4 regions of the Mesorhizobium sp. M0518 genome follow, and region 4 is predicted to be linked to each of the others. Evidence: riboswitches for the same ligand, from Rfam matches in the RefSeq annotation. Region 4 holds a riboswitch; each other region holds the start of a gene.

Region 1 (7,297 bases), on a different contig from region 4:
CGCTGATCGTGTTCTTCTCGCTGCAGCGCTATTTTGTCCGCGGGCTGCTTGCCGGCTCGGTGAAAGGAGGCTGAGACGATGCAATCCGCTTTGAAGGCCAGCTCGAAGCCTGACCTCGCCATTGATCGCGACTGGTGGCGGGGCGCGGTGATCTACCAGATCTATCCGCGCAGCTATCAGGACTCGAATGGCGACGGCATCGGTGATCTCAAGGGCATCATAGGCCGCCTCCCCTACATCGCCGCACTCGGCGCGGATGCCATCTGGATTTCGCCGTTCTTCAAGTCGCCTATGAAGGATTTCGGCTATGACGTATCGGATTACTGCGATGTCGATCCGATGTTCGGCACGCTGGCCGATTTCGACGCGCTGACCGGCGAGGCGCACAGGCTGGGCTTGAAGGTGATGATCGACGAGGTGCTGTCGCACACCGCCGACAACCACCCATGGTTCAAGGAAAGCCGGTCGAGCCGCAGCAACCCGAAAGCCGACTGGTACGTCTGGGCAGACGCCAGGCCGGACGGCACGCCGCCCAACAACTGGCTGTCGATCTTCGGCGGCTCGGCCTGGCAATGGGACACCAGCCGCCAGCAATATTACATGCACAATTTCCTGGCCGAACAGCCCGACCTCAACTTCCACAACCACGAAGTCCAGGACGCATTGCTCGACGTCACCCGCTTCTGGCTGGAGCGCGGCGTCGATGGTTTCCGGCTCGACACCATCAATTTCTACTTCCACAGCCAGGGCCTGGAAAACAATCCGCCGCTGCCGCCGGAAGAGCGCAACGACCAGACCGCGCCGGCGGTCAACCCCTACAACTACCAGGACCATCTCTACGACAAGAGCCGGCCCGAGAACCTCGGCTTCCTCGAACGGTTCCGTGCCCTGCTTGATGAATATCCGGCAACCGCAGCGGTCGGCGAGGTCGGCGATTCGCAGCGCGGGCTTGAAGTGGTTGCCGCCTACACCGCCGGCGGCAAGCGCGTGCACATGTGCTACTCCTTCGATTTCCTGGCGCCGGAAAAGATCAGCGCGGGCAAGGTTCGCTCGGTGCTGGAATCCTTCGGCAAGGTCGCCAGCGACGGCTGGTCGTGCTGGGCCTTTTCCAACCATGACGTGATGCGCCCGGCCTCGCGCTGGGCGGCCAATGAGGCCGACCCGACCGCCTACCTCAAGGTCATCTCGGCGCTGCTGATGTCCCTGCGCGGTTCGGTCTGCATCTATCAGGGCGAGGAGCTTGGGCTCGGTGAAGCAGAGCTGCGGTTCGAGGATTTGCAGGATCCCTACGGCATCCGCTTCTGGCCGGAATTCAAGGGCCGCGACGGCTGCCGCACACCGATGGTGTGGGATGGCGGCGCCAAGAATGGCGGCTTCTCCCCAGCAAAGCCCTGGCTGCCGGTGCCGGCCAAGCATCTAGCGCAAGCGGTCAATGTCCAACAGGGCGACGAGGCTTCGCTGCTTGAGCACTACCGGCGCTTTCTCACCTTCCGGCGTGCCCATCCGGCGCTCGCCAAGGGCGACATCAATTTCATCGAAAGTGAGGGCGACACCGTCGCCTTCATACGCCGCGCGGGCAATGAGCAGATCGTCTGCATCTTCAATCTGGGAGCCCGGCCGGCCAAGGTTGACCTTGGCGGCCGATCGCTGCAACCTCTGCCCGGGCACGGATTTTCGGGGCAGGCGAACAGCGGTTCCATCGAGCTTGGCGGCTACGGCGCCTGGTTCGGGCGTCTCGACTGAATTTCCAATCACTGGAGGAAACCAATGGCCGATGTCACGCTAAGACAAGTGAAGAAGTCCTACGGCAATCTGAACATTCTCCACGGCATCGACCTCAATATTAAGTCGGGCGAGTTCATCGTCTTCGTCGGCCCGTCGGGCTGCGGCAAGTCGACATTGCTGAGATCGATCGCCGGGCTCGAGGAAATCACCTCCGGCGAGCTTAGAATAGCCGGCGAAGTGGTGAACGACGTGCCGCCGTCGAAGCGCGGCATCGCCATGGTGTTCCAGTCCTACGCGCTCTACCCGCACATGACCGTCTACGACAACATGGCGTTCTCGATGAAGATCGGCAAAGAGAACAAGGCCGAGATCGACCGCCGTGTGCGTCAGGCCGCCGAGATCCTGCAATTGACCAAATATCTCGACCGCCTGCCCAAGGCGATGTCAGGCGGCCAGCGCCAGCGCGTCGCCATCGGCCGCGCCATCGTGCGCAATCCGAAGGTGTTCCTGTTCGACGAGCCGCTTTCGAACCTCGACGCCGCGCTGCGCGTCGCCACCCGCATCGAAATTGCCAAGCTCAAGGAATCGATGCCCAACACGACCATGATCTACGTCACCCACGATCAGGTCGAGGCGATGACGCTTGCCGACCGCATCGTGGTGCTCAAGGACGGCCATATCGAGCAGGTCGGCACGCCGATGGATCTCTACAAGAAGCCCGGCAATCTGTTCGTTGCCCAGTTCATTGGCTCGCCGGCCATGAACATCCTGCCCGCGACCATCGAAAAGACCGGCAATCCGACCGTCGTCAGCCATGTCGGCGGACGCAAGGCAACCGTGCCGATCGCAACGCCTGCTTCGGCGAAGGGTGCTGCGGTGAGCTTTGGCGTGCGGCCGGAGGACCTGATCATCGCCAGCGGCGCGGACTATCTGTTCGAGGGGACGGTCGACTATCTCGAGCAGCTCGGCGAGGTTCAGCTGGTCTATGTCGACATCGGTCGCGCCGACCTGCCGCTGGTGACCAAGCTGCCCGGCAATGTCGAGGTCAAGCGTGGTTCGACGTTGCGGCTGAGCGCCAATGGCGAGCACCTGAATATCTGCCCCGCTCCGGGCGGTGGGTTGGCCCTTCATCCGGATTACCCCACGGCGGCCTTCGCCAGGCCCGGGGGTGGCCCCAAAAACGCGCGGGGGGCTCGCCCCGCCCCTCTTTTGTAGAAGATCAGCTTCGGCTGTTAACGGCCGAAGAGATTCCGGTCGCTGCCCTGAGGGGCGGACTTCTCCACGTCGCCCGACGAATTGAGCAGCTTCTCGACGAGGCCACCGCTGTTGCGGACCGAGCTCGTATGCGCGCTGTCAACCGAAGTAACCGCAGGCTGATTGGCGCCATTGGAGCCAAAGTTGTCGCTGCCGGCGAACGCGCTGCCGGTGATGGCCAGAACGGCGGCGGCAGCAATAAGGATCTTGTTCATTTTAATCTCCTGAATTCTGGATTTCGCCAGGACGGCAGACACAGCTGCCGTCGCTTGCGAAATTGGCTGTTAGCGACCGAAGAGGTTACGGTCGCTGCCCTGAGCGGGCGTCTGGGCAGCCGGTTCCGAGGTCTTGGTGGAAGCCGTGTACGACTGGTCCACTGCGGCGGCAGGCTGGTTAGAGCCGTTCGAACCGTAGTTGTCGCTGCCGGCGAAAGCGCTGCCGGAGATGGCCAGAACGGCGGCGGCAGCAATGAGGATCTTGTTCATCTTAAATACTCCTGAATGTCTGAATTTCGCCAGGGCGGCGGGCGAGCCCGCCGTCGACTGGGAATCGGCTGTTAGTTGTTGCCGAAGAGGTTGCGGTCAGCACCCTGGGCAGGCGCCTGAGCAGCCGGTTCCGACTTCTTGGTCGAAGCGGTGTACGAGCTGTCGACAGCAGTGGCTGCCGCGGCGTTCGAACCGTAGTGGTCGCTACCAGCGAAGGCGCTGCCGGAAATGGCCAGAAGGGCTGCGGCAGTGAGAATGATCTTTTTCATTTTTGTACTCCAGTATCGTCTTTTTCCGTCCGTCTAGCGGCGTGTCTTGGAAATGAAATCGCGTCGTTCGGACAGCCCCGATGTGGGAGGGCAACCCCGCCTTTTCCAATCACGAAGTTGTTCCGTGTGGACCATGAATCCACACCTTGAAATTGTGCCAAGGGAATCTACGGGTATATTTTTCTTCTTTAAATCAGCATGTTAAGTGTAACCGCTGGATGGATCACTGACTGTTTCAGAGGCCCAGCGTTCACACCGTCCTGCACGCACCGTCAACAGAAACGAACCGTTCGGTTCGATTTTAGATCGAGCTAATAGTCACTTTTCGAAACCGTTAACCTTTTTTGACCCCGCCAAGGGGTCCGATTCGGGGATATCGCAGCCGGCAAAATGGTCATCCGGGAGGTGGATTTCAGCCCGCGACGGTCTGCGGGAACGTTCGCAGGCCGTGTCGCGCCGCATGGATACGATGTCGTTTTCATGCCGACGGCGCGCCCCCGATCGTGGTTAGATCATACCATCTCAGGTGCCGCTTCGTGACGACGAGGCGGAGAATTGGGAAGCCGGTCAGAATCCGGCGCTGCCCCCGCAACGGTGGTGGAGTTCAAGTCGCAACGGGAGACCACTGGGCAACTGCCTGGGAAGGTGTCGCGATGGTCCGCAAGGACAACTCCAGAGCCCGGAAACCAGCCCGAGATTGTTAGACTCGACTGATCGCGGTGGGCGGTCAAGAGGTGGATAGCGCATGTCTGGCACCTAGCCGGCCTGCGTTTCAATCCTTCCTCCATCACCACCAGTTCAGTCCTTAGAAACGAGGACAGGACATGGATACCCGCAACGACATGCTGAGGCTCCTGAAGGGGCGCCGGCAAGGCTTTTCGCTGGAGCAGCCCTTCTACACCGATCCGGACTACTTCAAGCTCGACATGGAGCTGATCTGGTATCGCGACTGGCTGTTCATCGGCCATGATTGCGAACTGCCGAAGCCGGGCAGCTACATCACCGTGCAGATCGGCGACTATCCGGTGGTCCTTGTCCGCGACCAGCACGGCAAGATCAACGCCTTCCACAATTCCTGCCGCCATCGCGGCAGCCGTGTATGCAACACGGAGAAGGGCACGGCGGCAAAGCTCGTCTGCCCCTATCACCAGTGGACCTATGAGCTGGACGGCCGCCTGCTGTTTGCCCGCCAGATGGCCGACGGTTTCGACAAGAGTGATTTCAGCCTGAAGCCGGTCGCCTGCGAGAGCGTCGGCGGCTACATCTTCATCTGTCTGGCCAAGGAGCCGGCGGATTTCGCGCCGATGCGGGCGATGATCGAACCCTATCTTTTGCCGCACCGGTTGCGTGAAGCAAAGATCGCCTTCGAGAGCACGATCGTCGAGAAGGGCAACTGGAAGCTGGTCTGGGAAAACAACCGCGAGTGCTATCACTGCGCCGCCAATCATCCTGAGCTGTGCAAGACCTTCCCCGAGGCTCCGACCGTGACCGGCGTCAACGGCGCCGACAGCGACCCTGAAATGGTCGCGCACTGGGCCAAATGCGAGGCATCAGGCCTGCCGAGCAAATTCCGCATCGATCCGGCAGGGCAGTACCGCGCCACCCGCGCGCCGCTGCTGCGCGATGCCGTCAGCTACACCATGACGGGAAAACGGGCGGTCCAGAAGAACCTGTCCGACAGCGTTTCAACCGACCGCATCGGCTCCTTGCTGCTTTATCATTATCCGACAACCTGGAACCATATCCTCGGCGACCATGCCGTCACCTTCCGCGTGCTGCCGATCAGTGCCACGGAAACCGCGGTGACGACAAAATGGCTCGTCCACAAGGATGCGGTCGAAGGCGTCGACTACGATCTCGCTGAGCTCACCCATGTCTGGACCGAGACCAACGACCAGGACCGTCGCATCGTCGAGGAAAACGCCTTCGGCATCTTGTCGCCGGCCTACGAACCAGGCCCCTATTCGGAGCTGCATGAGGGCGGCGTGATCCAGTTCGTCGAGTGGTACGCGTCGTTCATCGGACCGCGCCTTGCAGAAGGCGACCGGCCGGCCCTGCGCAGCGTCGCCTAGCCCAGGGGACAAGAGGATGAATGCGATGACGGACCTTGGCCTCTATCGCCATCTCGACCAGATGACGCCCTGGAACGACAGGCTGCAGGTGCTGGAAGTGATCGGCGTCAGTGACGAAGCGCCTGACGTGAAGACCTTCACCTTCCGCTCCGACAACCAGACCTGGTTCCGCTACAAACCGGGCCAGTTCGTGACGCTGGAATTGCCGACATCGGACGGGCCGCTGATGCGCACCTACACGCTGTCGTCCTCGCCGTCGCGGCCGTTCTCGATCGCGGTGACGGTCAAGGCGCAGGCGGGCAGCACCGGTACGCGCTGGATGTTCGACCATCTGACGCCCGGTTCGCACGTCAAGGCCTATGGGCCGACCGGCGACTTCTCGCTGCACAGCCACCCGGCGGCCAAATATCTGTTCATTTCGGCCGGCTCCGGCGTGACGCCGATGATGTCGATGCTGCGCTGGCTGAACGACTGCGCGCCATGGACCGATGTCGGCTTCGTCAACTGCGCGCGCCGCCCGGAAGAGATCATTTTCCGCAAGGAACTCGAGCTGCTCGGCAGCCGCATGCCCGGCCTGTCGCTCGGCTTCATGATCGAGGAGCGGTCGAGCCGCGAGGGCTGGTTCGGCCATATGGGCCGCATCGACGCGATCCGGCTGCCATTGCTGGCGCCCGATTTCCGCGAGCGCGAGATCTTCTGCTGCGGCCCCGATCCCTTCATGCGCGCCGTGCGCGGCATGCTGGAAGCCGCCGGCTTCGACATGGCGAAATACCATCAGGAAAGCTTCGCGGCGCCTGCCGTGGAGGAGATCCCGGCGCCGTTCTCGCCGCCGGCGGAAGACGGCGCCGCTGCTGCAGTCGAGGCCGTGACACCAATCCGGTTCTCGCTTTCCGATGTCGATGCCGAATGCGTCGCCGGCCAGACCGTGCTGCAGACGGCACGCGCCTCTGGGGTGCGGATTCCCGCCGCCTGCGAGTTCGGCCTGTGCGGCACCTGCAAGGTGAGGAAGGTCGCGGGCGACGTCGAGATGAGTCACAATGGCGGCATCCTCGATCACGAAATCGAGGACGGCTTTATCCTCGCCTGTTGCTCGAAGCCGCTTTCGGCGCTTGAAATCGAAGCGTGACCGGCTGCGCTCGCCCGGAGCCTGCGCCATCTTGCCAAAAACCCTGCAAATGGTTAGACGCCTGCAACGGTGGGGTTGACCGTAAGGCCCGAAGATCATCTCCGCGGCCTGCTCGGCGGGGGAGCAAATATGCGACAATCCGGCATCTATGCCATTGCCAGCAAGGATATCGTCTTTGAATCCTTCGACGGCGAAGCCGTCGTTCTTGACCTGACCACGGGCAAATATTTCGGCTTTTCTGATTCAGGCAGCAGGCTTTGGGATGCACTGTCGTCCGGCGTGCCTGCCTCCGAACTGGTCGGCGCCGCGACCGGAATTGGCGCCCTCGATGCCGCCGCGATTGACGGCTTTGTTTCACAATTGCTC
Region 2 (7,297 bases), on a different contig from region 4:
CCGATTTCGCAATAGAGCACGCGGATCAGCTGCCCGCGCTTCGGCACTTCGATGCCGAGCAGGCGCTCGGCGGCGAGCGCGAAGGCGTGCTCTTGGTTCATCGGCGCGCAATAGTCGAGCCGATCGAGATAAGGGATCGCCTGCAAATAGGTTTTGGCTTCGATCAGCTTTTCGGTACCGCGATGCAAGAGCCCGATATGCGGATCGACGCGATCGACGACTTCGCCGTCCAGCTCCAGCACAAGGCGCAAAACGCCGTGCGCCGCAGGGTGTTGCGGGCCGAAATTGATGTTGAAGTTGCGGACCGAGGTTTCAGCCATTTACTGCTTTGCCTTCTCGTCACCCGGCAGCACGTAATCCGTACCTTCCCACGGGGACAAAAAATCGAAATTGCGGAATTCCTGCTTGAGCTCGACCGGCTCATAGATGACGCGCTTGGCCTCGTCGTCGTAACGCACCTCGACGAATCCGGTCAGCGGGAAATCCTTGCGCAGCGGATGGCCTTCGAAACCGTAGTCGGTCAGCAGGCGGCGCAGATCCGGGTGGCCGGAGAACAGCACGCCGTAGAGATCGTAGGTCTCGCGCTCGAACCAGTCGGCACCGGGAAACACGCCGGTGATCGACGGCACCATCGTCTCCTCGTCGGCCAGAACCTTGACGCGGACGCGCACATTCTGCTTCGGCGACAGGAGATGATAGACGACGTCGAAGCGCTTGGCCCGCGACGGATAGTCGGCGCCGCATACATCGATGATCGAGATGAACTGGCAGCGCGCATCGTCGCGCAGGAAGGTCATGACCTCGACCAGGTCGCGCGGCTCTACATGAACGGTAAGCTCGCCATAGGCAATCGCCGCTTCGTTCACGCGGCCGATCAGCTTCTCGCCGAGATAGGTCGACAGTTCGCTCAGGGATGCGGTCATGGATTTACCGTTCGATCGTGCCGGTGCGGCGGATCTTCTTCTGCAGCAGAAGAATGCCGTAGAGCAGCGCTTCGGCGCTCGGCGGACAGCCGGGCACATAGATGTCGACCGGCACGATGCGGTCGCAGCCGCGCACCACCGAATAGGAATAGTGGTAGTAGCCACCGCCATTGGCGCAGGAGCCCATCGAGATGACGTAGCGCGGTTCCGGCATCTGGTCGTAGACCTTGCGCAGCGCCGGCGCCATCTTGTTGGTCAGCGTGCCGGCGACGATCATGATGTCGGACTGGCGCGGGGACGCGCGCGGCGCGACGCCGAACCGCTCCGAATCATAGCGCGGCATCGAGGTGTGGATCATCTCGACCGCGCAGCAAGCGAGGCCGAACGTCATGAACATCAGCGACCCGCTGCGCGCCCAGGTGATGAGCGCCTCGGTCGAAGTGACCAAAAAGCCCTTGTCGGCCAACTCATTGTTGATCTCGAGGAAGAAGGGATCGTCCTCCCCCACCGGCCTGCCGGTGTTGGGGTCGATAATACCCTTGGGCTTCGGCGCGACGAGGGTGCCTGAACTGTCGTTCAATCCCATTCCAGCGCTCCTTTTTTCCATTCATAGGCAAAGCCGATGGTCAGCACCGCCAAAAACACCATCATCGACCAGAAACCGAGCATGCCGATCTTCGAAAACGACACCGCCCACGGAAACAGGAAGGCCACTTCCAGGTCGAAGATGATGAACAGGATCGACACCAGGTAGAAACGGATGTCGAACTTCATGCGCGCGTCGTCGAACGAGTTGAAACCGCACTCATAGGCGGAAAGCTTTTCGGGATCTGGATTGCGGTAGGCCACCAGGAAGGGCGCGGCCAGCAGCGCCAGGCCGACAACCAGCGCCACGCCTATGAACAGGACGATGGGCAGGTATGAGCTCAAGAGTGCGTTCATGCTCGGCTTTCCGTTGGCGCCAATCCACTTTGATTACAGCACCGGACCCTAATGCGGAAGCGTGACAGTTTAACCGCTGAACCGTTTTAAGGGCCTATGCTGCAACGCGGCGAGGGTTAGCGCAGCACTTCCAGCGAAGCAAGTCAAACCTTGTTCAAAACACCGACCTGGACGGCATATCGCGGCAAACTGGTCCGATCCGCTCCTGTTTGATTTCCTGCGCCTATTACTCCACTTTTCTCTCCTGACATGGATGCCGCCAAAACCCTGCTAGCATGGGTTGGAATCAGCCTTTCGACCCTCGGTCAAAACACTTCAAAGTGATGCCTGCATGAAGGAAAAGATCTCGCTCCCCACGGCCCGTCGCATCGCGCTTGCCGCCCAGGGGTTCCTCGATCCCCGCCCGACCGGTACGCCCGACCGCCGGCATTTTGCCCGCACCCTCTCCCGCACCGGCCTGCTGCAGATCGATTCCGTCAGCGCCGTGGTGCGCGCTCATTATATGCCGCTCTATTCGCGCCTTGGCCCCTACCCGTTCTCGCTGCTCGACAACGCGGCCGTGACGCGCAAGCGCACTGTTTTCGAATACTGGGCGCACGAGGCCTCCTTCCTGCCGGTCGAGACATACCCGCTGATGCGCTGGCGCATGCAGCGCGCCGAGCGCGGCGAGGAAATGTATCTGGGGCTCGCCAAATGGGGCCGCGAGCACGCCGGCTACATCGAAGAGATCTACCGCCAGGTCGCCGAGCGCGGCCCGATCGCCGCTTCCGCGCTGGAGGGCCAGAAAGGCTCGGGCGGCTGGTGGGGCTGGAGCCATGCCAAGCACGCCTTCGAATGGCTGTTCTGGGCCGGCCGCATCACCACGGCGCACCGTCGCGGGTTCGAGCGTTTTTATGACCTGCCCGAGCGCGTGCTGCCGCAGGCGGTCCTCGACCTGCCGGTGCCCACGCCCGAGGACGCGCACCGCGAATTGCTGCGCATTTCCGCCCGCGCCCACGGCGTGGGCACTTCAGGCGATTTGCGCGATTATTTCCGCCTGTCGCCGGCCGATATGAAAGGCCGATTGGAGGAACTGGTTGAAACGGGCGAGTTGCTGCCGGTGCGTGTCGAAGGCTGGGACAAGCCCGCCTATCTTCACAAAGACGCCCGCCTGCCGCGCAAAGTCGAGGCCCGCGCCCTGCTGGCGCCGTTCGATCCGGTCGTCTTCGAGCGGTCGCGCACCGAGCGGCTGTTCGATTTCCACTACCGCATCGAGATCTACACGCCGGCCGACAAGCGGCAATATGGCTATTATGTCCTGCCGTTCCTGCTCGGCGACAGGATCGTGGCACGCGTCGACCTCAAGGCCGACCGTCCGGCCAGCATACTGCGCGTCCATGCGGCCTATGCGGAGCCCGGTGCACCGCCTGAAACCGCTGCAGAGCTGTTCGAGGAATTGAAGCAGATGCAGGGCTGGCTCGGACTCGAACGCATCGAAGTGACGCCTGCCGGGGATTTGGGTCCGGCGCTGGCCGACATCGCCATGTCGTAAGCTCGCGTTGACACCGCCGCCCGCAAAAGCCTAAATCCGGTTCAGATGGTCTCTTGCCCGCAACGGCAAGAGCTAAGAGGGAATGCGGTGCGGGGCAAAATCCCAAATCCGCGGCTGTCCCCGCAACTGTAAGCGAAGAGCCAAGGCCGAAAGCCACTGGGGAGTTCCCGGGAAGGCGGCTACCAAGGCGATGACCCGCGAGCCAGGAGACCTGCCGTCTGCGACTTTAGAATCCGATCGCCCGGCGGGTTTCCGGGCAAGGAGCCCGATCTTGGACCACGACAGCAGTTTTTCGGCTGGCACAGCGGATATCTCGTCCGGCCATGATGATGCCTTGGCCGGCGTCACCATCATCGTCTGCGCCTCCTGCCGCGATGAGACCGGCGCCGACGCTCATCCCCGCGCCGGCGAATTGCTGGCCGACGACACGCGCCGCGCCGCATCTGGCGACGACATCCGCATCCGCAGCGTCGAATGCCTCGGCAATTGCAAGCGGCGCCTCAGCGCCGCCATCCTGCGCGACGGCTGCTGGAGCTATGTCTTCGGCGACCTGACCACGACCGGCGGCGCCGACCTCGTGACAGGCGCCAAGCTCTTCGCCACCTCGAAGGACGGCCTGATTCCATGGCGCGGCCGCCCCGATAGCCTGAAGCGTGGCCTCGTTGCCCGCATCCCTCCCCTCGACCTGTTGAAGGACTGATCATGACTGCTTCCGTCTCGCGCGTTCCCTGCACCGTCGTCACCGGCTTCCTCGGCGCCGGCAAGACGACGCTGGTCCGCCATCTCCTGGAAAACGCCGGCGGCAAACGCATTGCCATCATCGTCAACGAATTCGGCGACATCGGCATCGACGGCGAGATTTTGAAGGGCTGCGGCATCGACACCTGCCCGGAGGAAAACATCGTCGAACTGGCCAATGGCTGCATCTGCTGCACCGTCGCCGACGATTTCGTGCCGGCGCTTGACAAGATCCTGTCGCTGACGCCGAGGGTCGACCATATCCTGATCGAAACCTCGGGCCTGGCGCTGCCCAAGCCGCTGGTCCAGGCCTTTCAATGGCCGAGCGTGAAAAGCCGCGTCACAGTCGACGGCGTCATCGCCGTGGTCGACGGGCCGGCACTGGCCGAAGGCCGCGTCGCCAACGACATGGATGCCTTGCAGGCGCAGCGCGCCGGGGACGAGACGCTCGACCATGACGATCCGGTGGAAGAAGTGTTCGAGGATCAGATCGCCTGCGCCGACCTGATCATCCTGTCGAAGAGCGACCTGATGGACGCCGCCGGCACCGCCCGCGCCAACGCCATCATCAACGAACATTCCGCCCGCGCGGTGAAGATCGTGCCGACGTCGCATGGCAAGGTCGATCCCTCCGTGCTGCTCGGTCTCGGTCTCGCCGTCGAGGACGACATCGAAAACCGCAAGTCCCACCATGACGGCGCATTCGACCATGAGCATGACGACTTCGACACCTTCATCGTCGACATTGCCTCGATCGCCAATCCGGACGAACTGGCGAAGCGCGTCGCCACCGTCGCAGAAGAAGAGAACGTGCTGCGCGTAAAAGGCTTTGTCGAAGTCGGCGGCAAGCCGATGCGCCTCTTGCTGCAGGCCGTCGGGCCGCGCGTCAATCATTACTATGACCGCGCCTGGACCGCGCAGGACGACCGCCGTTCGCGTCTCGTCGTCATCGGCCTGAAAGGGCTGAACCGCCCGGCGATCGAGCGTATACTCGCCGGCTGATTTCGGACACGGGTTGCGATGCACATCCTAACCACGACATCCGCCTCGCTCGACGACCTCGCCGAGCCGGTCGATCTGCGGCAGACGCCGGCGGATATCGTGGCGCTGTCCTTCACCGACAGCGACCTCGCCGGACTGGCGGCAGCCTGGAAGGCCGATGCCGGCCGCCTGCCCTCGATGCGGCTGGCTGCCCTGCGTGACCTGCGCCATCCGATGTCCGTCGACCTCTGGATCGACAGCGTCGCCCGCCACGCCAAGATCATCCTCGTGCGCATCCTCGGCGGCTACGACTGGTGGCGCTACGGCTGCGACCAACTCGCCTCGACCGCCCGCGAGCGCGGGATCAAACTGGCGCTGCTGCCCGGCGAATGCCGCGACGAGGATCTGCGCCTGATCGAAGCCTCGACGCTGCCGCGCGAGGAGTTGGACGGCCTGCTCGACTATTTCCGCGAGGGCGGCCCGGCGAATATGAGCGCGCTGGTGCGGAGGCTGGCGGGGCTGGCGGGACAGGATGCGGCTTTTGCAGAGCCGGTTCCAGTGCCGAAAGCCGGGTTTTATGAGCCAGGACTTGGGGTCGTTGGTGATCCTTCACACCCCCCTCTGTCCTGCCGGACATCTCCCCGGCAAGGGGGGAGATCGGACTTCATCAAAGCCGGCTCTTTTCCCGTTTCATTAGAAGCTGACGCGTCCGCAACCTCGACAATTGGCGAAATCTCCAATGACAGCGCAATCTCCCCCCTTGCGGGGGAGATGTCCGGCAGGACAGAGGGGGGTGTGAAGGAACTCGACGCTGACAACGTCAACGCTCCTATCATCCCCATCCTGTTCTATCGCTCGATGCTATTGGCCGCCGATGTCGCGCCCATCGATGCGCTTTTCCACGCGCTCCGCCAGCGCGGCATCAATCCGGTCCCCATCTTCGTCTCCAGCCTCAAGGACCCCTCATCCCTGGCGTTCGTGGAAACCGCACTCGCCGCGCTCAATCCCGCCGCCATCATCACCGCGACCGCTTTCGCGTCCGGCGCCGAACCCGGCAATGAGACCCTGTTCGACCGCGCCGGCGTGCCTGTCTTCCAGGTCATCGTCGCCACCACCCGCCGTGACGTCTGGGAAACCAACCAGCGCGGCCTGGCGCCAGCCGACCTTGCCATGCATGTCGTGCTGCCCGAGCTCGACGGCCGCATCCTGGCTGGCGCCATTTCCTTCAAGGGCGAGAGCGAGATCGATCCAGCACTTGGCCACCGCGCCTTCGCCAACCGGCCGGAACCGGATCGTGTGGCGCAAGTGGCTGACCGCGTCGCGGCCTTCATCCGGTTGCAGGAGACGCCCCGCGCCGAGCGCAAGCTAGCCATCCTGATCCCGGATTATCCGAGCGCGCCCGGCCGCACCGGCTATGCCGTCGGCCTCGACGTGCCGTCGAGTGTGCTGGCCATGCTGCATGACCTCAGGGAACAGGGTTATGGGGTTGAGGGGATTCCCGAGACGCCGCGTGGGTTGCTGGCGCGGCTGGGCCAGGGCGGGCATGGCTTGGCCTTGAGGGATTATGTGGAGTTCTCGAAGGCACTGCCGTCTGCAGCAATTGCTGCCGTAGATGCAGCTTGGAAGGCTGAATATGAGATAGGTTTGTGCGAGGCACCCCCCTCTGTCCTGCCGGACATCTCCCCCGCAAGGAGGGAGATCGGCAGTTCCGCCATCGGCGCTCATTCTGCGACGTTCGTAGCTGGCGAAAGCGGCAATGAGAGCTCAATCTCCCCCCTTGCGGGGGAGATGTCCGGCAGGACAGAGGGGGGTGCTCAAGCGCCAACCGCCGCCCACTTCCCCTTCCGCGCCGCCACCTTCGGCAACATCACCGTCGCGCTCGCCCCAGACCGCGGCCGCTCCGTCGACCGCCGCGCCGACTACCACGACCCGACGCTCCCGCCGCGCCATGCGCTGATCGCCTTCGGCCTGTGGCTGCGCAAATCGCTCGGCGTCCATGCGCTCGTCCATGTCGGCGCGCATGGCACGCTGGAGTGGCTGCCGGGCAAGACCGTTGCGCTTTCGGAGAACTGCTTTCCCGAGATCGTCACCGGCGCCATGCCCGTCATCTATCCCTTCATCGTCTCCAACCCCGGCGAAGCGGCGCAGGCCAAGCGGCGCATTGCCGCCGTCACCCTTGGCC
Region 3 (7,297 bases), on a different contig from region 4:
AAACCGCACCCGCGGCGGCGCCCGACGACAGGCCGAACAGGAACGGGTCGGCAAGGTCGTTGCGGGTCACCGTCTGCAGCAGCGCACCGACGACGCCGAGACCGACGCCGACGCAGATGGCCAGGATCGTGCGCGGCAGCCGCAGGTCGACGACGATCTTGCCGACCGGTCCTGCCACGTCGTGCCCGCTGAAGCCGACTGCACGGCCAAGTGCTGCAACAACGTCGGTCAGCGGGATCAGCGTCGAGCCATAGGCGATCGACAGCAAAGCGAGAGCGGCGATCGCCGCCGCTCCCACCATCATGGCCAGTGCAAATGCCGGATGACGCAAGCCTGGAAATGCGTCGTGTCTGTCAGGACGCGTGCGACGTACTTCCAGGATCTCTTGTTCATGCATGTCGTTGCCCCAAAACCGCTGCGCACTTTTGGGCGACAGGCATCAAAACGCTTCCGGATGCATGGCCTTGGCGATCTTGTCGATGGCTTCGATGTTGGCCGGTCCCGGCGTCAGTTCGGCATAGCGCAGGGCGACGAAGCGCTCGTTCTTGACCGCGTCGGTCTCCTTCATGGCCGGATGCGCCTTCAGGAAATCGAGCAGTTTCCTGTAGCCACCGCCATCCTGGTAATCGAGCAGGATGAGGAATTGCGGATTGCGCGACGCCACCGTTTCCCAGTCCGTATTGCCCCAACTGGTGTCCATGTCGGCCATAATGTTGTCGCCGCCGGCGGCTGATATCATGGCGCTGGGGATGGCGAATTTGCCTGCGGTGAACGGCTTGTCCTCGCCGGAATCATAGAGGAAGACCCGCGTTCCCTTGGCGTCGCCGACCTTGGCGGTGATGTCGGCGAGCCGCGTCTTCCAGCCGGAGACAAGCTTCTCAGCTTCGGCCTCCTTGCCGAAGATCTTGCCCAGCTTTTCGACGTCGCCATAGAGCAGGTCCATCGAGGCGGCGGGGCGGCTCTTGTCGAGATGGACGCAGCTTTCCGTCAGCACCAGCGTCTTGATGCCGTGCGGAGCAAGCGTGTCGGGCGTCACTTCACCACCCGGCTTCATGCCATAATACCAGCCGGCGAAGAAAAAATCGGGCTCGACCGCGACGAGGTTTTCGAGCGTCGGATATTTCGGCGCCAGTTCCGGGATCGAACCCTGCTCGGCCTTGAACTCAGGACCCACCTTGTACCATCCGGTGATGCCGGTCAGGCCGACGATCGACGGCTGCAGTTTCAGCGCGAAAGCCATCTCGGCCATGTTGAGATCCTGGATGACGGCGCGCTTCGGCGGCGCATCGAAGGTCAGCGGCTTGCCGCAGCTGTCGACAGTTACCGGGAAGGCCAGGGCTGTCGAGGCCAGCAGCGAGAAGGCAAGCGAAAAAGCAAGGCGTTTCAAGGGTTTGCTCCTGTGGACGGGATGATCGATATGGGACGGCTTCAATCAGGATGGCGGCGCGGCACGGTTCGGAACATCGAACACCGTCAGTTCGCGGTCTTCGGTCGGATGGCGCAGACGCAGCACATCGATGCCGAAAATTTCGCGAATCAGCTTTTGGGTCAGCGCTTCGCGCGGTGCGGCGAGCGCTTGCAGACGGGCATGGTTCATCACCGCCACCCTGGTGGCGAACGGTGCCACCAGCGCCAGATCGTGCAGCACCGCGATCACCGTCATCTCGAAGCCTGCCACGAGGTCGAGCAGTTCGCCGCGGGCGCGCGGGTCGAGATGGTTGGTCGGCTCGTCGAGGAACAGGATCTTTGGCTGCTGGGCGATGGCGCGGGCCAGTTGGGCGCGCTGGCGCTCGCCGCCCGACAGCGAGCCGATGGTGCGGCCAAGCAGCGGCAGCAGGCCGGTCCGGCGCAGCGCATCGACGACAATGTCACGCTCCTCGCTCCTGCGCCGTAGCCGAGCGTGCGGGACCCGGCCCAGCTCGACATAGTCGATCACCGCCAGCCGCGGATCGGGCTGGTCGGTCTGGCCGACCACGGCGATATGCAGTGCCCGCTCGGCGGCGGAAATCCTGTCCAGCCGGCGCCCGCCGAGGTTCACCTCGCCGGAACTTGGCCGCAGCATGCCCGACAGCATGCGCAGCAGCGTCGTCTTGCCGGCGCCGTTGGGACCGATGATGGCTAGGCGATCGCCAGCGGCCACCGAGAAGCTGACCGCCTGGACCAGATCCCGCCCGTTCGCCATGGCGCAGAGGTCACGGGCTTCGAGAAGCGCTACGGGCATCGGCTGCCCGCCAGATTGCCGGGATGGCAAAGCGTGCACACGATGATGCGATGATCGATAGAGCCGTCCAACTTTCCGTCACTTTCCAAAACTGGCGACGGAAGGAAGCTGGCGAAGCGGCCGACAAGACCGGGATTCGCGTTTCCTCCCGGCACACCCCGTCCGGTCAACTCAGTGATGGCAGGTCTCCTGGCTCGCGGGTCGTTGCGCCATCCTGCCTTCCCAGCCTTGCCGGCCAGTGGCATTCACGGATTTTGCTCGCCGCTTACAGTTGCGGGGGCAGCCACGGCCTCGACCCCTGGGGATCTCACCGTGTTCCCTTTTCACCCCTCGCCTTTCGACTCGGGGACCATCACCGCTTCAGCGTAGATTTCCCCCAATCGCTTCGCAATGGATTTCTCGGACGGAGTGGTGGGCCGGCTAGGGGAAACATGCATTTCTCGCTCTCGATATGTAATAACATTACGCATTTAGAGGATGCCGCCTGGCGCTGTCAAGCGAAGCCTGCCGAATTTGGCTCGTCGGCGGCAAGGGGCGCTCCAACGCTGCGCCATATCGGTGCGACTGTGACGGGATCGGTGCGATTGCGCGGGATGCGCAATTTCGATCAAACTGGCCGCGCCAGGAAACGGCAGGATGATCTGGCCAATGCGAGGAGCAAAATGAACCCGACCGAGAAAGCGCTGTGGTTCGTCGAAAGTCATCTGCCGGAGGCTGTTACACTCGACGATGTCGCGCAAAGCAGCGGGGTGTCGCGTTTTCATGTGACGCGGGCTTTCGGGGCCGCCACCGGCCGGTCGGTGATGGGCTACATGCGCTCACGCCGGCTGACCGAGGCGGCGCGCAAGCTGGCCGGCGGGGCGCCCGACATCCTCAGCGTCGCGCTCGACGCCCGCTACAACTCGCATGAGGCGTTCACCCGGGCCTTCCGCGATCAGTTCGGCACCACGCCGGAACTGGTGCGCGCGCAAGGCACACTCGACAAGCTCGACCTCGTGGAGCCGATCCTGATGGACCAGTCCTTCCTCACCAATCTCGAACCACCGCGTTTCGAGACCAGCCGGCCGTTCCTGATCGCCGGCCTCGGCGAACGCTACAGCTGCGAAACCAGCGCCGCCATCCCGATGCAATGGCAGCGCTTCGGCCCCTATATCGGCAACATTCCGGGCGAGGCCGGCGACGTCGCCTATGGCGTCTGCGTCAACGGCGACGATGCCGGCAATTTCGACTACATCGCCGGCGTCGAAGTGTCTGATTTTTCCGACCTGCCCAAGGACTTCTACCGGGTGCGGGTGCCGGCGCAGAAATATGCGGTCTTTGCCCACCGCGAACACATCTCGACCATTCGCCGCACGGTCAACACGATCTGGAACAAATGGCTGCCGGCTTCCGGCCACGAGATATCGGATGCGCCGGAATTCGAACGCTACGGCCCTGAGTTCGACCCACGCAGCGGCAATGGCGGGCTGGAGATCTGGATACCGGTGAAGGCGTAGTCGGTCAGGCCATCGGCAGCGCCGGCCAGCGATCGACTATCCCGCCGCCGGAAAACACAGCGATCGACCCGAACTGCTGCAGCACGGCTTCGCTCTGCGTCGGCCTTAGAAACGCGTAGTCGCCGGGTTTTGCGGTCGCGTCGGCGGGCAAGCCCATGAATTGCTGGTTGGAGGACAGGCCGAGCAGCCCATTCGCCTTCATGCCTTCGGGGAAGACGGGCTCGGCCATCCACTTGCCGCCATAGAGATAGCAGCCCTTGCGCGGGAAGCGGCCGGGCGCCTGCAGCAGGCGGGTGACGGCCGGCGGGCCAGGCAGCATCGGCTCGACCATTTTCAAGATCGGCGTGGCGATGAAGGCCGCCGGCTGGAAGCCGTCGAGGCCTGGCGTATCGAAATCACTGGGCAGCACGAAGGCCGAGCCCATCGAGACCTCGTTGGCCATGCCGCCATGATGAAGCAGCGCGGTCTTGCTGCCGCCGATGTTCAGGATACGGCGCTGGTCGGCGCCGAGACAGGCGACGAACGCCGAGGCCTGCGCCGACGCCTTGGCCAATGCCTTTGCCGGTCCGCCGAAAAGGCCGGGAATGAGCGGCGCATGCGCCTCGTAGGCCATGACGCCTTCGCAATGCAGCCGGGCCGGCAACGCGCTCAACGCCTTCGACAAGGCCTCAGGATTGGCGAACCCGCCGCGATGCAGCCCGACATCGATCTCGAAAGCGATGTGCAGGCCGATGCCGAGTTCGCCAGCGAGGGCGCCATATTCCGCCAGTCTCTCCTCGCTGTCGATCAGCCAGCAGACACGCGACCAGTCGACCGCGCCCCTCGAAAGCACAGCCCTTGCCGCATCGACAGGCATCGGCTTGCCATACAGCAGATCGGCATCCGGAAACGCCTTCAGCACCGCCTCGCTGATCGGCGGATGGAAGGTCATGACATGATTGGTGCCGAGCGCCTTGCCGATATGCGCAAGCAGCGGCAGGCAGGCGAGCGATTTGTCGACCAACCGCACAGCAAGGCCGGGGTCGAGCCTGTCTTTCACCAGGGCAATGTTGCTGTCCAGCCGGTCGCGATCGAGCAACAGGCAGGGCTGGAAGATGCCGGCGGTCTTCAGCGCATCCGAGAGGGTGGAAAAATAGGCACTCATCGTTCGATGCCAAAAGGACTGGGCTCGATGCCGAACAGGCCGGCCATGTAGGGCGAGACGAAGCGGTTTTGCGGATCGATGTCGCGGCGCACCGCCATGGCATCGTCCCAGCGCGGGTAGAGCTTTTTCAGATCCGCCGCCTTCAGGCTGTGCATCTTGCCCCAATGCGGCCGGCCGCCATATCTGCGGAAGATCGGCTCTGCCGCCCGCATGAACGGCAAAGGATCGCTCGCGGCATCATGGTGGATGGCGATGGAGCAGGTCAGCCTGTTGTAGAATGGCGAAAGCCAGAACTGGTCCGGCGCGACCGAGCGCACCTCCATCGGGAAATAGACCTCGGGAAAACGCTTCTCGGTCAGCTCGATGATCTCGGCCAGCGCCTTCGGCCCTTCCTCGAACGGCAAATGATATTCCATCTCGTTGAACTTGGTCTGCCGGTCGCTGGCATAGACGTTGAGCCAGTCCTGCACGTAGTCCTCGGCCGGCAATTTGGCGATGGCGCCCAGGATCAGACGGCCACGCAGCGATGGCAGCCAGGCAAGTGAGGTGCGCAGCCTGCGCAGTGTCCTCAAACCCGACTCGTCCTCTTCCGGCGGCCGTGCGGTGGGTGCGGCGCCGCTGAGATCGCTGGCGATGAACTGCGCGTAGCCGGAAAACGGAATGTAGTAGAATTCGGCCGAGCGATGCGCGGCCATCATCGTCTCGAACTCCCGCAGCATCTCAGTGATCGGCAGCACCCATTTGCGGCGCCGCAGCCGGTAGGTCGCGATGTTGTTCAGCGTCACTTCGGTGAGCACGCCGAAAGCGCCGAGTGCGACGCCGATGGCATGGATCATGTCCTGATCCCCTGCCCGCTTGAAGTCGCGAACCTTGCCAAGCCCGTCGACGATCCGCACTGTCTCCAGCTGCGTGTGATAGGCGCCGAGCGTCGGTCCCGAGCCGTGCGTGGCGGTGCCCAGCGCGCCGCCGATCGCCTGGCGGTCGATATCGCCCATGTTGGGCAGGCCCTGGCCGATGCCTTGCAGGATGCCCATCAGCGCGCCGAGCCGGGTTCCTGCCCGCACCCGCGCCTGATGTTTTTGCGCATCGTGCGAGACCAGCCCTTCCAGCCTCTCCAGGGACAGGATCGTGCCCCGCGATTTCACCAGCGGCGTGAAGGAATGACCGGCGCCGGCGACGCGCACCGGGCCAGGCGCGGTCCGGACGAGATCACCGAGCTCACCGGCATCGCCGGGGCTGGCGATCAGCTTGGGCTCGGCACTTACAAAGCCCGACCAGTTGCTCCAAATGTTTGACATCCCACCTCCCCGCTCAGGCAACCGCACGACGGCGACGTGACACAAGGACGAACAGACCGAGCAGCGCCACGCTGGCCACCGCGCTGGCGGCGGCGAATTCCGGCACCGGCCGGAAATCCTTGCCATCGATGAGCAGCGACGCCGCGATCGGTCCGATCGCCAGGCCGAAAAGCTGGGCCGCCGGCACCAGCAGCACAGCGGTCCGCGTCTCGTCGGCGGTGATCGCCAGACGTATCTGGTAGGGCACGATGAACAGCAGGATAAAGCCCATAGCCAAGGCAGCGACCCAGAACGTCGTCAGGCCAGGGCTACTGGCAAGAACCAGGGAGCTGACAAGCGCGACGACGCCGATCGCCGCGATGGCAAGGCGATAGTCGATGCGTGCTTCGAACGCCGTCGCCGTCATCGCCCCCAGGACCTGTACGGCGAGGCTGGCCGAGACGATCAGGCCGACGGTGCGGGCATCGATGCCATACTGTGCGCCAAGCGGTTCCAGAAAGGCCCAGACCGCGCCGAAGAACATGAAATAGCAGAAGACCGACAGCAGCGCGGTGAGTGAAGGAACCGTCAGCACATTGGCCAAATTCTCCTCCTTGGGCAGGTCGGCATAGTCACCGGGAACAGTGAAGGCGACCGCCAGAGACGCGATGCAGACGACGGCAAGAACGATGAAGCCCCCTGCCGACCCTGCGGCCGGGATTACATAGAGCGCCAGCAACAGGGCGAGCGCGCATTGCGCCAGCGTCTGCATGGTGACGAAATAGCCGCCGATGCGCTCGGCGCGCCGCGAGCGGGCGATCAGTTCGGTGGCGATGGCGACCAGACCGCCCTCGGCGAGCCCGGCCAGGGCGCGGGCCGCAATCAGCGTGCCGGCGCTCGCGGCATAGGCCGTCCACACATTGGCCAGCGCCAGCAGCAGCAGAAGGACGGCACTTTTCCAGCGCATGTGGTGCGCCGAAAGCAGCATCGCCACGACAGCCGAACCGATGGCAATGGCGATCATCTCGGCGGTGGCGACCAGCGCCAGTTCGTCGCCGCTGACATGACCCTCAGTGTAAAGGGCGCCGAGCAACACGGGCTGCAGCCCGAGGATGAGCAGGCCCACCGAACCGATCCACAGGGCCGAGGCAAGCTGCCA
Region 4 (7,297 bases):
AAGGTGGAATAGATGGCCGCGAACGGCTTGTAGCCTTCGGTGGCAAGGCCGGCGGCGAAGGTCACCGCGTGCTGTTCGGCGATGCCGACATCGAAGGTGCGCGACGGGAACGCTTCACCGAACAAATCGAGGCCGGTACCGCTCGGCATGGCTGCGGTGACGGCGACGATACGGTCGTCCTCGCGGCCCTCCTGGACCAGGCTTTCGGCGAACACCTTGGTGTAGGCCGGTGCGTTGGCTGGCGCCTTGGCCTGCGCGCCGGTGATGACGTCGAACTTGTTGACGCCGTGATATTTGTCGGCAGCGGCTTCGGCCGGCGCATAGCCCTTGCCCTTCTGGGTGACGACATGGATGAGCACCGGGCCTTCGCCATTGTCGCGGACGTTTTTCAGGACCGGGATCAGATGCTCCAGATTGTGGCCGTCGATCGGGCCGATGTGATAGAAGCCGAGTTCCTCGAACAGCGTGCCGCCGGTGACGTAGCCGCGTGCATGCTCGACTGCCCTTGTGATCGCACGATCCGCGCGCTTGCCGAGATAGGACGTCAGTTTCTTGCCGAAATCGGGCAGGCCGATATAGGCCTTGCCGGAGGCCAGCCGCGCCAGATAGGCGCTCATCGCGCCGGTCGGCGGCGCGATCGACATGTCGTTGTCGTTGAGAATGACGATCAGCCGTGCATCGAGCGCGCCGGCATTGTTCATCGCCTCATAGGCCATGCCGGCAGACATGGCGCCGTCGCCGATGACGGCAATGACGTTGTTGCGGCCGCCGGAGAGATCGCGGGCGGCGGCCATGCCGAGGCCGGCCGATATCGACGTCGAGGAGTGGGCGGCGCCAAAGGGATCGTACTCGCTCTCGGCGCGGCGGGTGAAGCCGGACAGACCGCCTTCCTGGCGCAGCGTGCGGATACGGTCGCGGCGGCCGGTCAGGATCTTGTGCGGATAGGCCTGGTGGCCGACATCCCAGATCAGCCTGTCATCGGGGGTGTTGAAGACATAGTGCAGCGCCACTGTCAGCTCGACCACGCCAAGCCCGGCGCCCAGATGACCACCCGTGCGGGACACGGCGTCGACCAGCTCGGCGCGAAGCTCGGACGCCAATTGCGGCAGTTCACTTTCGGCAAGCGTGCGCAGGTCCGCCGGGATGCGGACCTTGTCGAGAAGCGGCGTATGCGGCGTTGCGTTCACGGTGCTCGGGCTTTCGGTTGATGGGCGAATAGGCCGCCGGCCGGCGAAAGTAAATGCGTGTCAGTGACGCGGATCAGGCCCTAATCTTTTGTCTATGCATTTCGTTCTGCCACTTTTGGGTGACAGGCATCAGCTTTCCGGCAGTGGGATGAACTCTTCCTCGTCTCCGGGAACGATGTCGAAGCGGCCCGTCTTCCATTCCTCTTTCGCCTGTTCGATGCGCTCCTTGGACGACGAGACGAAATTCCACCAGATGTAACGCTTCGAACCAAGAGAGGCGCCGCCGAACAGCATGAAATGCGCCCCGGTCTGCGACGACACGACGATCTCGTCACCGGGACGGAACACTAGCAGCCGTTCGGCTGGGAACACATCGCCCGAAATCGAGACTTCGCCCTCCAGCGTGTAAATGGCGCGTTCTTCCGCATCGGCAGGGATTTTCACGCTGGCGCCGGGCGCCAGGCGCAGGTCGGCGTAGAGCGTCTCCGTGTCGGCCCTGACCGGCGACCGCAATCCTTGGAAATCGCCGATGATGAGGCGCCCGTTGACGCCTTCGGCTTCGATCTCGGGAAGCCGAAGCGCTGCGGTATTCTCGAAAACCGGTGCCACCTCTTCCTTGTCGTCCGGCAGAGCCAACCATGTCTGCAGGCCGGATACCGACATCGGCGCGCCACGCAGTTCCTCCGGCGTACGCTCCGAATGGACGATGCCGCGGCCGGCGGTCATCAAATTCACGTCGCCGGGCTGAATGACCATTTCGGTGCCGAGTGAATCGCGGTGCCGGATCTTGCCGTCGAACAGATAGGTGACCGTCGACAGGCCGATATGCGGATGCGGACGGACATCCAGTGCCTGACCGGCGCGCAGGACCGCGGGACCCATGCGGTCGAAGAAGATGAACGGCCCCACCAGCCGCCTTTTTGCCGTCGGCAGGGCACGGCGCACCTGAAAACCACCGATGTCCTTGGCGTTCGGGATGACCATCAATTCGATCTGATCGCTGGCGAAGGCATCGCCTGCCTCAGGGTCTTTCCCGGGGAAGAAGCTCATGGACTCTCCTTGTCGGTGGTCGAAGGCCGCCTGGCCGCATCAGGCAAAGCGGATCGCCGCCTTTGCCCGCAGCTTGGCCGCCACCTCTTCGCGATTGCGCGGATGCTGGTGGGTTTCGAGCGATTCGAGCAGCTCGTGCGCCGAGGCGGCGATGGCTTCGACGGCATGGTCGAAGGCGTGCTGGTTCTGCTTCGAGGGTCGCGTGGTTCCGCTCAGCTTGCGGACGAACTGAAGAGCCGCGTCGCGCACCTCGTCATGGGTTGCCGGCGGATCAAAATTGAACAGGGTCTTGACGTTTCTGCACATCGCTTCCGTATCTCCTCTTGTCCTTGAGCTGTTTCAATCGGAACGAGTTATATCCTCGATCATGATCATGTCCAAAAACCGGTGAGGCGAGGCCATCGTTCGGACCGAGCCTCAATCCGCGTCGAGTGGCTCCGTTCCAACCGGCTTGCCGTCGCGCGACAGCCTGATCTTCTCGACCTTGTCCTCGGCGGCCTTCAGCAGCCGGTCGCAATGCGCCTTCAGCGCCTCGCCGCGCTCATAGATCCTGATCGACTGGTCGAGTGGTACGTCGCCACGCTCCAGATCATCGACGATCTTCTCCAGCGCATCGAGTGCCTGCTCGAAGCTCATCGCCTTGACGTCTTGGTTGGTCTCATCGGCCATCATTCATCCTTTCATCAGTCGCCCGACATGGGCGGCGACCGAAAATGCCAATCCCTGCAGATCGTAGCCGCCCTCGAGCAGGCTGACGAGCCGGTTGCCGCTGTGGCGTGCCGCGCGCTGCATCAGCTGGCCGGTCGCCCAGTCGAAATCATCCTCGGTCAGATTGATCTCGGCCAGCGGATCGCGGTGGTGCGCGTCGAACCCCGCCGAAATGATAATCAGGTCGGGCGCGAAATTGTCGAGCGCGGGCAGGACGCGCGACAGGAAGGCATCGCGAAACACTTCGCTGCCGGTCTGCGGCGCCAGCGGTGCGTTGACGATGTTGCCGGCGCCCGTTTCGGTCTTCGCTCCGGTGCCGGGATAAAGCGGCATCTGGTGTGTCGAGCAATAGAGCACCGACGGATCGTCCCAGAAAATATCCTGCGTGCCATTGCCGTGATGCACGTCCCAGTCGACGACGGCAACGCGCTCGACACCGTGTTTCTTCTGCGCATAACGCGCCGCGATCGCCGCCGTGTTGAACAGGCAAAAGCCCATCGCCGTGGTCTTTTCGGCATGATGGCCGGGCGGCCGGGCGGCGACGAAGACGTTGTCGGCGCGGCCCGAAAAGACATCATCGACGGCGGCGTTGGCGGCGCCGATCGCGGTGATCGCCGCTTGCCAGCTCTTCGGGCTGGCAGTGGTGTCGGCATCGATGCGGGCAATCCCCTCGTCGGGGATGGCGGCGCGCACGCGGGCGACGAAATCGGCGGGATGCGCGTAGAGGATGGTGGCCTCGTCGCCTTCCGGCGCCTGGATACGATCGAGCCCGGCAAAGGCTTCGTCGTCGAGCACGCGCTCGATGGCGCGTAAGCGGTCGGGCCGCTCGGGATGTCCGGGCGGGGTGAGATGCTCGAGGAAGATCGGATGGGTGTAGAGACGGGTGGTCATCGTCCTAATCTAGTGACCCGGATCGACAAAGGCCATGCACGGGCGGCCGATGACTGGGGAAAATCGCGACTGCGTCCATTCGCGTCGCCGCAGGCATTGGCCCCGCGGGCGCTTCGGCGTAAGGTCCCTGGTACTGCCTGGTGCCCGCCGCAAGCGGGAGAATCGGGAACACGGTTGAATTCCGTGGCGTGCCCAACGCTGTGAGGGGGACCGCGCCGGTAAATGCCACTGTCGATGACGGGAAGGCACCGGACGCGGGTTGATCCCGAGCCAGAAGACCGGCCTGGCAGGCATTGTCATCCGCGTGGTCAGGCGGATGGCATCAGAGCGACGTGCGTCTACTTGGACGCACAAAGTACGCTCTGTCAGTTTTGAATCTGCAATCGCAAGGGGACAAGCGATGCCGGAACATGTGACCGCTGCCATTGACGATGGATTTGACCAGAATGCGCGCGATGCGGTCTATCGCGCCATGTTCACGCGGCGCGACGTGCGCAGCCATTTCCTGCCCACCGCGATCGATGACGACGTGCTGGCGCGGCTGCTGCTTGCCGCCCATCACGCGCCGTCGGTCGGCTTCATGCAGCCATGGAATTTCATTGTCATTCGCGACGTCAAACGACGGGCGGAGGTGCGCGACCTGTTCCTGGCCGCGCGCGAGCAGGAACTGCCGGCGATCGAGGCGGAAAAACAGGCGCTGTATCGCAAGCTCAAGCTGGAAGGCATCTGCGAGAGCGCGCTCAACATCTGTATCACCTGCGACCGGCAGCGCTCGAAGGGTTCGCCGCTGGGACGCTGGCACAATCCGGAGATGGATCTCTACAGCACGGTCTGCGCGGTGCAGAATTTCTGGCTGGCCGCGCGTGCCGAGGGCGTTGGCGTCGGCTGGGTGAGCATCATCGATGCTGAGGCGCTGAAGCGGCTGTTGGCCATTCCGGACCACGTAACGCCGATCGCCTATCTCTGCGTCGGCCGTGTTTCCGAGTTCGCTCCCAAACCGGACCTTGAAACGCATGGCTGGGGACGGCGGCTGCCGCTGCCGGAGCTGATCATGAGCGAGACCTTTTCCGGGCAAGGCGAGACACAGCTCAAATCCACCGTGGCGCGCCTCAACACCGTTCCTGCCTCACCAGACATCACCCGCCCAGCGGATCAGGGTGTGGCGCCGGCCGTACCCCAGCGCGAACCGCCGAAGGAGGCCAGCGCCTTGTCCTTGAGCTCTCTGAACTTCGACGACGCCTCGGCCAGCCGGGCGTCCCAGGCGGGATCCGGCACCTGGCCCGCAATGGTCTTGAAATAGACCTGCATCAAGCAGGCGATGGCGAAGGGTTCAATGAACGCCGCCTTGAATGCCCAGGCGAAGACGATGGCGAGCACAAAAGCCCAGCCGGCGAGCTGACCAGGCATCAGGAACAGAATTGCGCCAGCAGGCGCCAGCATCATCAGAAAGATGATGAATGACACGCCCCACATGATGACCGCCAGCCAGACGGCGTTCTTGACCATGACCTTGCCGTTCTGGGCATACAGCACGACGCCTTGGCGCGCAGTCTCGAACGGCGAGGCTGAATTGATGCGGATGTTGTAGCCGAGGATGATCTCGTCCACATAGGTCAGCGACAGGCGGATCACGGTGTTGATGAAGGAGACCAGGCCGCTCAGGCCCGGTATCGGCAGGAAGGCGGCGATACCGCCGAGCAGGCCGGTGATGGCGCGGATGGCACCCTTGACGAGTTGGTCGACGACGAAAAGGGTGTTGGCCTCGGCAAAACGCTGGGTCACGATATCCCTGGCGTAGGCGATCTGGTCCTGACCGCCGGGAATGTCGCGGCCGTCGATCAGATGAACCATGACGGCGATGTGGCCGGCCTTGACGATGTAGAGGATGTATTCGCGGATCCAGTAGACCGCGATCGAGACGATGCCAAACCCGACCACGCCGCCCCACAGGGCAAAGGACATGGGCCCGTCGGGATCAGTGGAGATATGGCCGACGCCATAGCCGACAGAGGCACCGGTGCCGGTCGCCATGATGTAGGCCAGCGTGATGCCGAAATAGACGATCATGCGAAAAACGATGAACGGCCAGGTCCGCATCATGATGGACACCGACCGGCCGATCTCAAAATCCCACATGTGCCCCGAATCTCCGCCTCAGAGATGGTGGAAGAGGATGGACTCAACCCGGCGATTGTCAATTGCCGGCCCTGACGCCAAAGGGCGACGAATTCGGGGTAACGGGTTGGTTCGGAGCCCGCCAGCGCGTTGGCTGACGGAGCATCAAACGAAAAACCCGCCTGTGCGGCGGGTCACTGGCGCAAATCAGCACCATGGATGAATATATACCTTAGCTGAGGGCACGGTGTCAAGAAAAAATTCCTATCGTGAACAGCTGCCGGCACGAAAGCTCCGGTGAGAACTTCAATTCGACTGCGGATCCGGCTTCCTGAGCAGGCCTTCGAGCAGTTGCTTGAACGCCGTCACCACCTTCTTCGACGTCGTTTCGGGGTCGTTCGAATTGGCGATCCGTTGCGCTGCCTGGCTGCTCGCTCCGATGATCAGTCGCGAGGCGGTCTCGGGGTCGAGGCTGGAGACAACGACCCCCTCCTCCTGCAGCGCGGTCAGATGGTCGGTCATTGAAGCGATGCACGCACTGGCATTCGGCCATTGCGCTGGATCCCCCAGCACGGCCGGGCCATCGCGGAACATGATGCGCTGGATTTCCGGCTCCAGCGCCATCTCGATATAGGTCGAGCACTCGTCGACGAAATGTTGCCAGCGGGTCGGTGCTCTCGACGCGACCTCATTGATGCGCGCCGCCATCTCGCCGTCAATCTGGGCTATGACCGCCTGCAACAGCCCCTTCTTGTCGCCGAAATGATGATAGAGCGCACCGCGCGTCAGCCCGGCCGAAGCGGTGAAATCATCCATCGAGGCTTCCGCATAGCCTGTTGTGCCGAAGGCATGACGGGCCGCCGCAATAAGCTTTGCGCGCGTCTCGGCGATCATCTCCTTGCGGGGTTTGTGCATGTGTCCTGGACCTATTCACATACGCTTCGTATGCTAATTGACATACGCGGCGTATGCTCTATCTAATAATCATACGCTCCGTATGTAATTGTCCAATCGTCCTTTGTCGAGGAACCAACCGATGCAAAATCCCTATGCGGAAATCTTTCGTGCCCCCGGCGCCAAGGGCTTTGCGGCCGCCGGCTTCCTAGCGCGCCTGCCGATCGCCATGGCGCCCATCGGCATCGTGGCGATGCTGTCGCAGGCGCGCGGCGAATACTGGCTGGCTGGAGCCGTCTCGGCGACATACGCGCTGGCCAACGCCTTCGTCGCGCCGCAAATATCGAGACTGGTGGACCGCCTGGGCCAGACACGAATCGTCGTGCCCACCACTATCATCGCGGTGCTGGCTTTCGCCGTCCTCATAGCGGCGGCCAACCAGGACTGGCCGG

The links. Region 4 has a riboswitch for cobalamin ahead of bluB (5,6-dimethylbenzimidazole synthase). Riboswitches for the same ligand answer to the same signal wherever they lie in the genome.
Region 1: linked by a shared signal. The riboswitch ahead of NKI66_RS23200 (aromatic ring-hydroxylating oxygenase subunit alpha) and the one ahead of bluB (5,6-dimethylbenzimidazole synthase) in region 4 are both predicted to bind cobalamin.
Region 2: linked by a shared signal. The riboswitch ahead of NKI66_RS06890 (DUF1636 family protein) and the one ahead of bluB (5,6-dimethylbenzimidazole synthase) in region 4 are both predicted to bind cobalamin.
Region 3: linked by a shared signal. The riboswitch ahead of NKI66_RS22220 (ABC transporter ATP-binding protein) and the one ahead of bluB (5,6-dimethylbenzimidazole synthase) in region 4 are both predicted to bind cobalamin.

What each region holds. Positions count from the first base shown of each region.
Region 1 is NZ_JAMYQY010000017.1:75,934-83,230, reverse strand. Features, by position in the region: gene NKI66_RS23230 (carbohydrate ABC transporter permease) at 1-74, shown strand, start outside; gene bglA (beta-galactosidase BglA) at 79-1,743, shown strand; partial or broken gene NKI66_RS23220 (ABC transporter ATP-binding protein) at 1,768-2,877, shown strand; gene NKI66_RS23215 (DUF680 domain-containing protein) at 2,958-3,194, opposite strand; gene NKI66_RS23210 (DUF680 domain-containing protein) at 3,264-3,464, opposite strand; gene NKI66_RS23205 (DUF680 domain-containing protein) at 3,536-3,733, opposite strand; cobalamin riboswitch at 4,241-4,442, shown strand; gene NKI66_RS23200 (aromatic ring-hydroxylating oxygenase subunit alpha) at 4,558-5,805, shown strand; gene NKI66_RS23195 (FAD-binding oxidoreductase) at 5,831-6,931, shown strand; gene NKI66_RS23190 (PqqD family protein) at 7,061-7,297, shown strand, end outside.
Region 2 is NZ_JAMYQY010000004.1:26,269-33,565, reverse strand. Features, by position in the region: gene NKI66_RS06915 (NADH-quinone oxidoreductase subunit D) at 1-320, opposite strand, end outside; gene NKI66_RS06910 (NADH-quinone oxidoreductase subunit C) at 321-923, opposite strand; gene NKI66_RS06905 (NuoB/complex I 20 kDa subunit family protein) at 928-1,509, opposite strand; gene NKI66_RS06900 (NADH-quinone oxidoreductase subunit A) at 1,500-1,865, opposite strand; gene NKI66_RS06895 (winged helix-turn-helix domain-containing protein) at 2,197-3,396, shown strand; cobalamin riboswitch at 3,426-3,629, shown strand; gene NKI66_RS06890 (DUF1636 family protein) at 3,668-4,096, shown strand; gene cobW (cobalamin biosynthesis protein CobW) at 4,099-5,136, shown strand; gene NKI66_RS06880 (cobaltochelatase subunit CobN) at 5,155-7,297, shown strand, end outside.
Region 3 is NZ_JAMYQY010000016.1:40,708-48,004, reverse strand. Features, by position in the region: gene NKI66_RS22230 (FecCD family ABC transporter permease) at 1-304, opposite strand, end outside; gene NKI66_RS22225 (ABC transporter substrate-binding protein) at 440-1,387, opposite strand; gene NKI66_RS22220 (ABC transporter ATP-binding protein) at 1,433-2,221, opposite strand; cobalamin riboswitch at 2,384-2,590, opposite strand; gene NKI66_RS22215 (GyrI-like domain-containing protein) at 2,884-3,717, shown strand; gene NKI66_RS22210 (DSD1 family PLP-dependent enzyme) at 3,722-4,861, opposite strand; gene NKI66_RS22205 (D-arabinono-1,4-lactone oxidase) at 4,858-6,159, opposite strand; gene NKI66_RS22200 (MFS transporter) at 6,173-7,297, opposite strand, start outside.
Region 4 is NZ_JAMYQY010000003.1:349,709-357,005, reverse strand. Features, by position in the region: gene dxs (1-deoxy-D-xylulose-5-phosphate synthase) at 1-1,187, opposite strand, end outside; gene NKI66_RS06625 (pirin family protein) at 1,317-2,237, opposite strand; gene NKI66_RS06620 (DUF2277 domain-containing protein) at 2,277-2,543, opposite strand; gene NKI66_RS06615 (exodeoxyribonuclease VII small subunit) at 2,655-2,906, opposite strand; gene NKI66_RS06610 (histone deacetylase family protein) at 2,910-3,836, opposite strand; cobalamin riboswitch at 3,958-4,137, shown strand; partial or broken gene bluB (5,6-dimethylbenzimidazole synthase) at 4,153-4,866, shown strand; gene NKI66_RS06600 (hypothetical protein) at 4,989-5,972, opposite strand; gene NKI66_RS06595 (TetR/AcrR family transcriptional regulator) at 6,258-6,866, opposite strand; gene NKI66_RS06590 (MFS transporter) at 6,988-7,297, shown strand, end outside.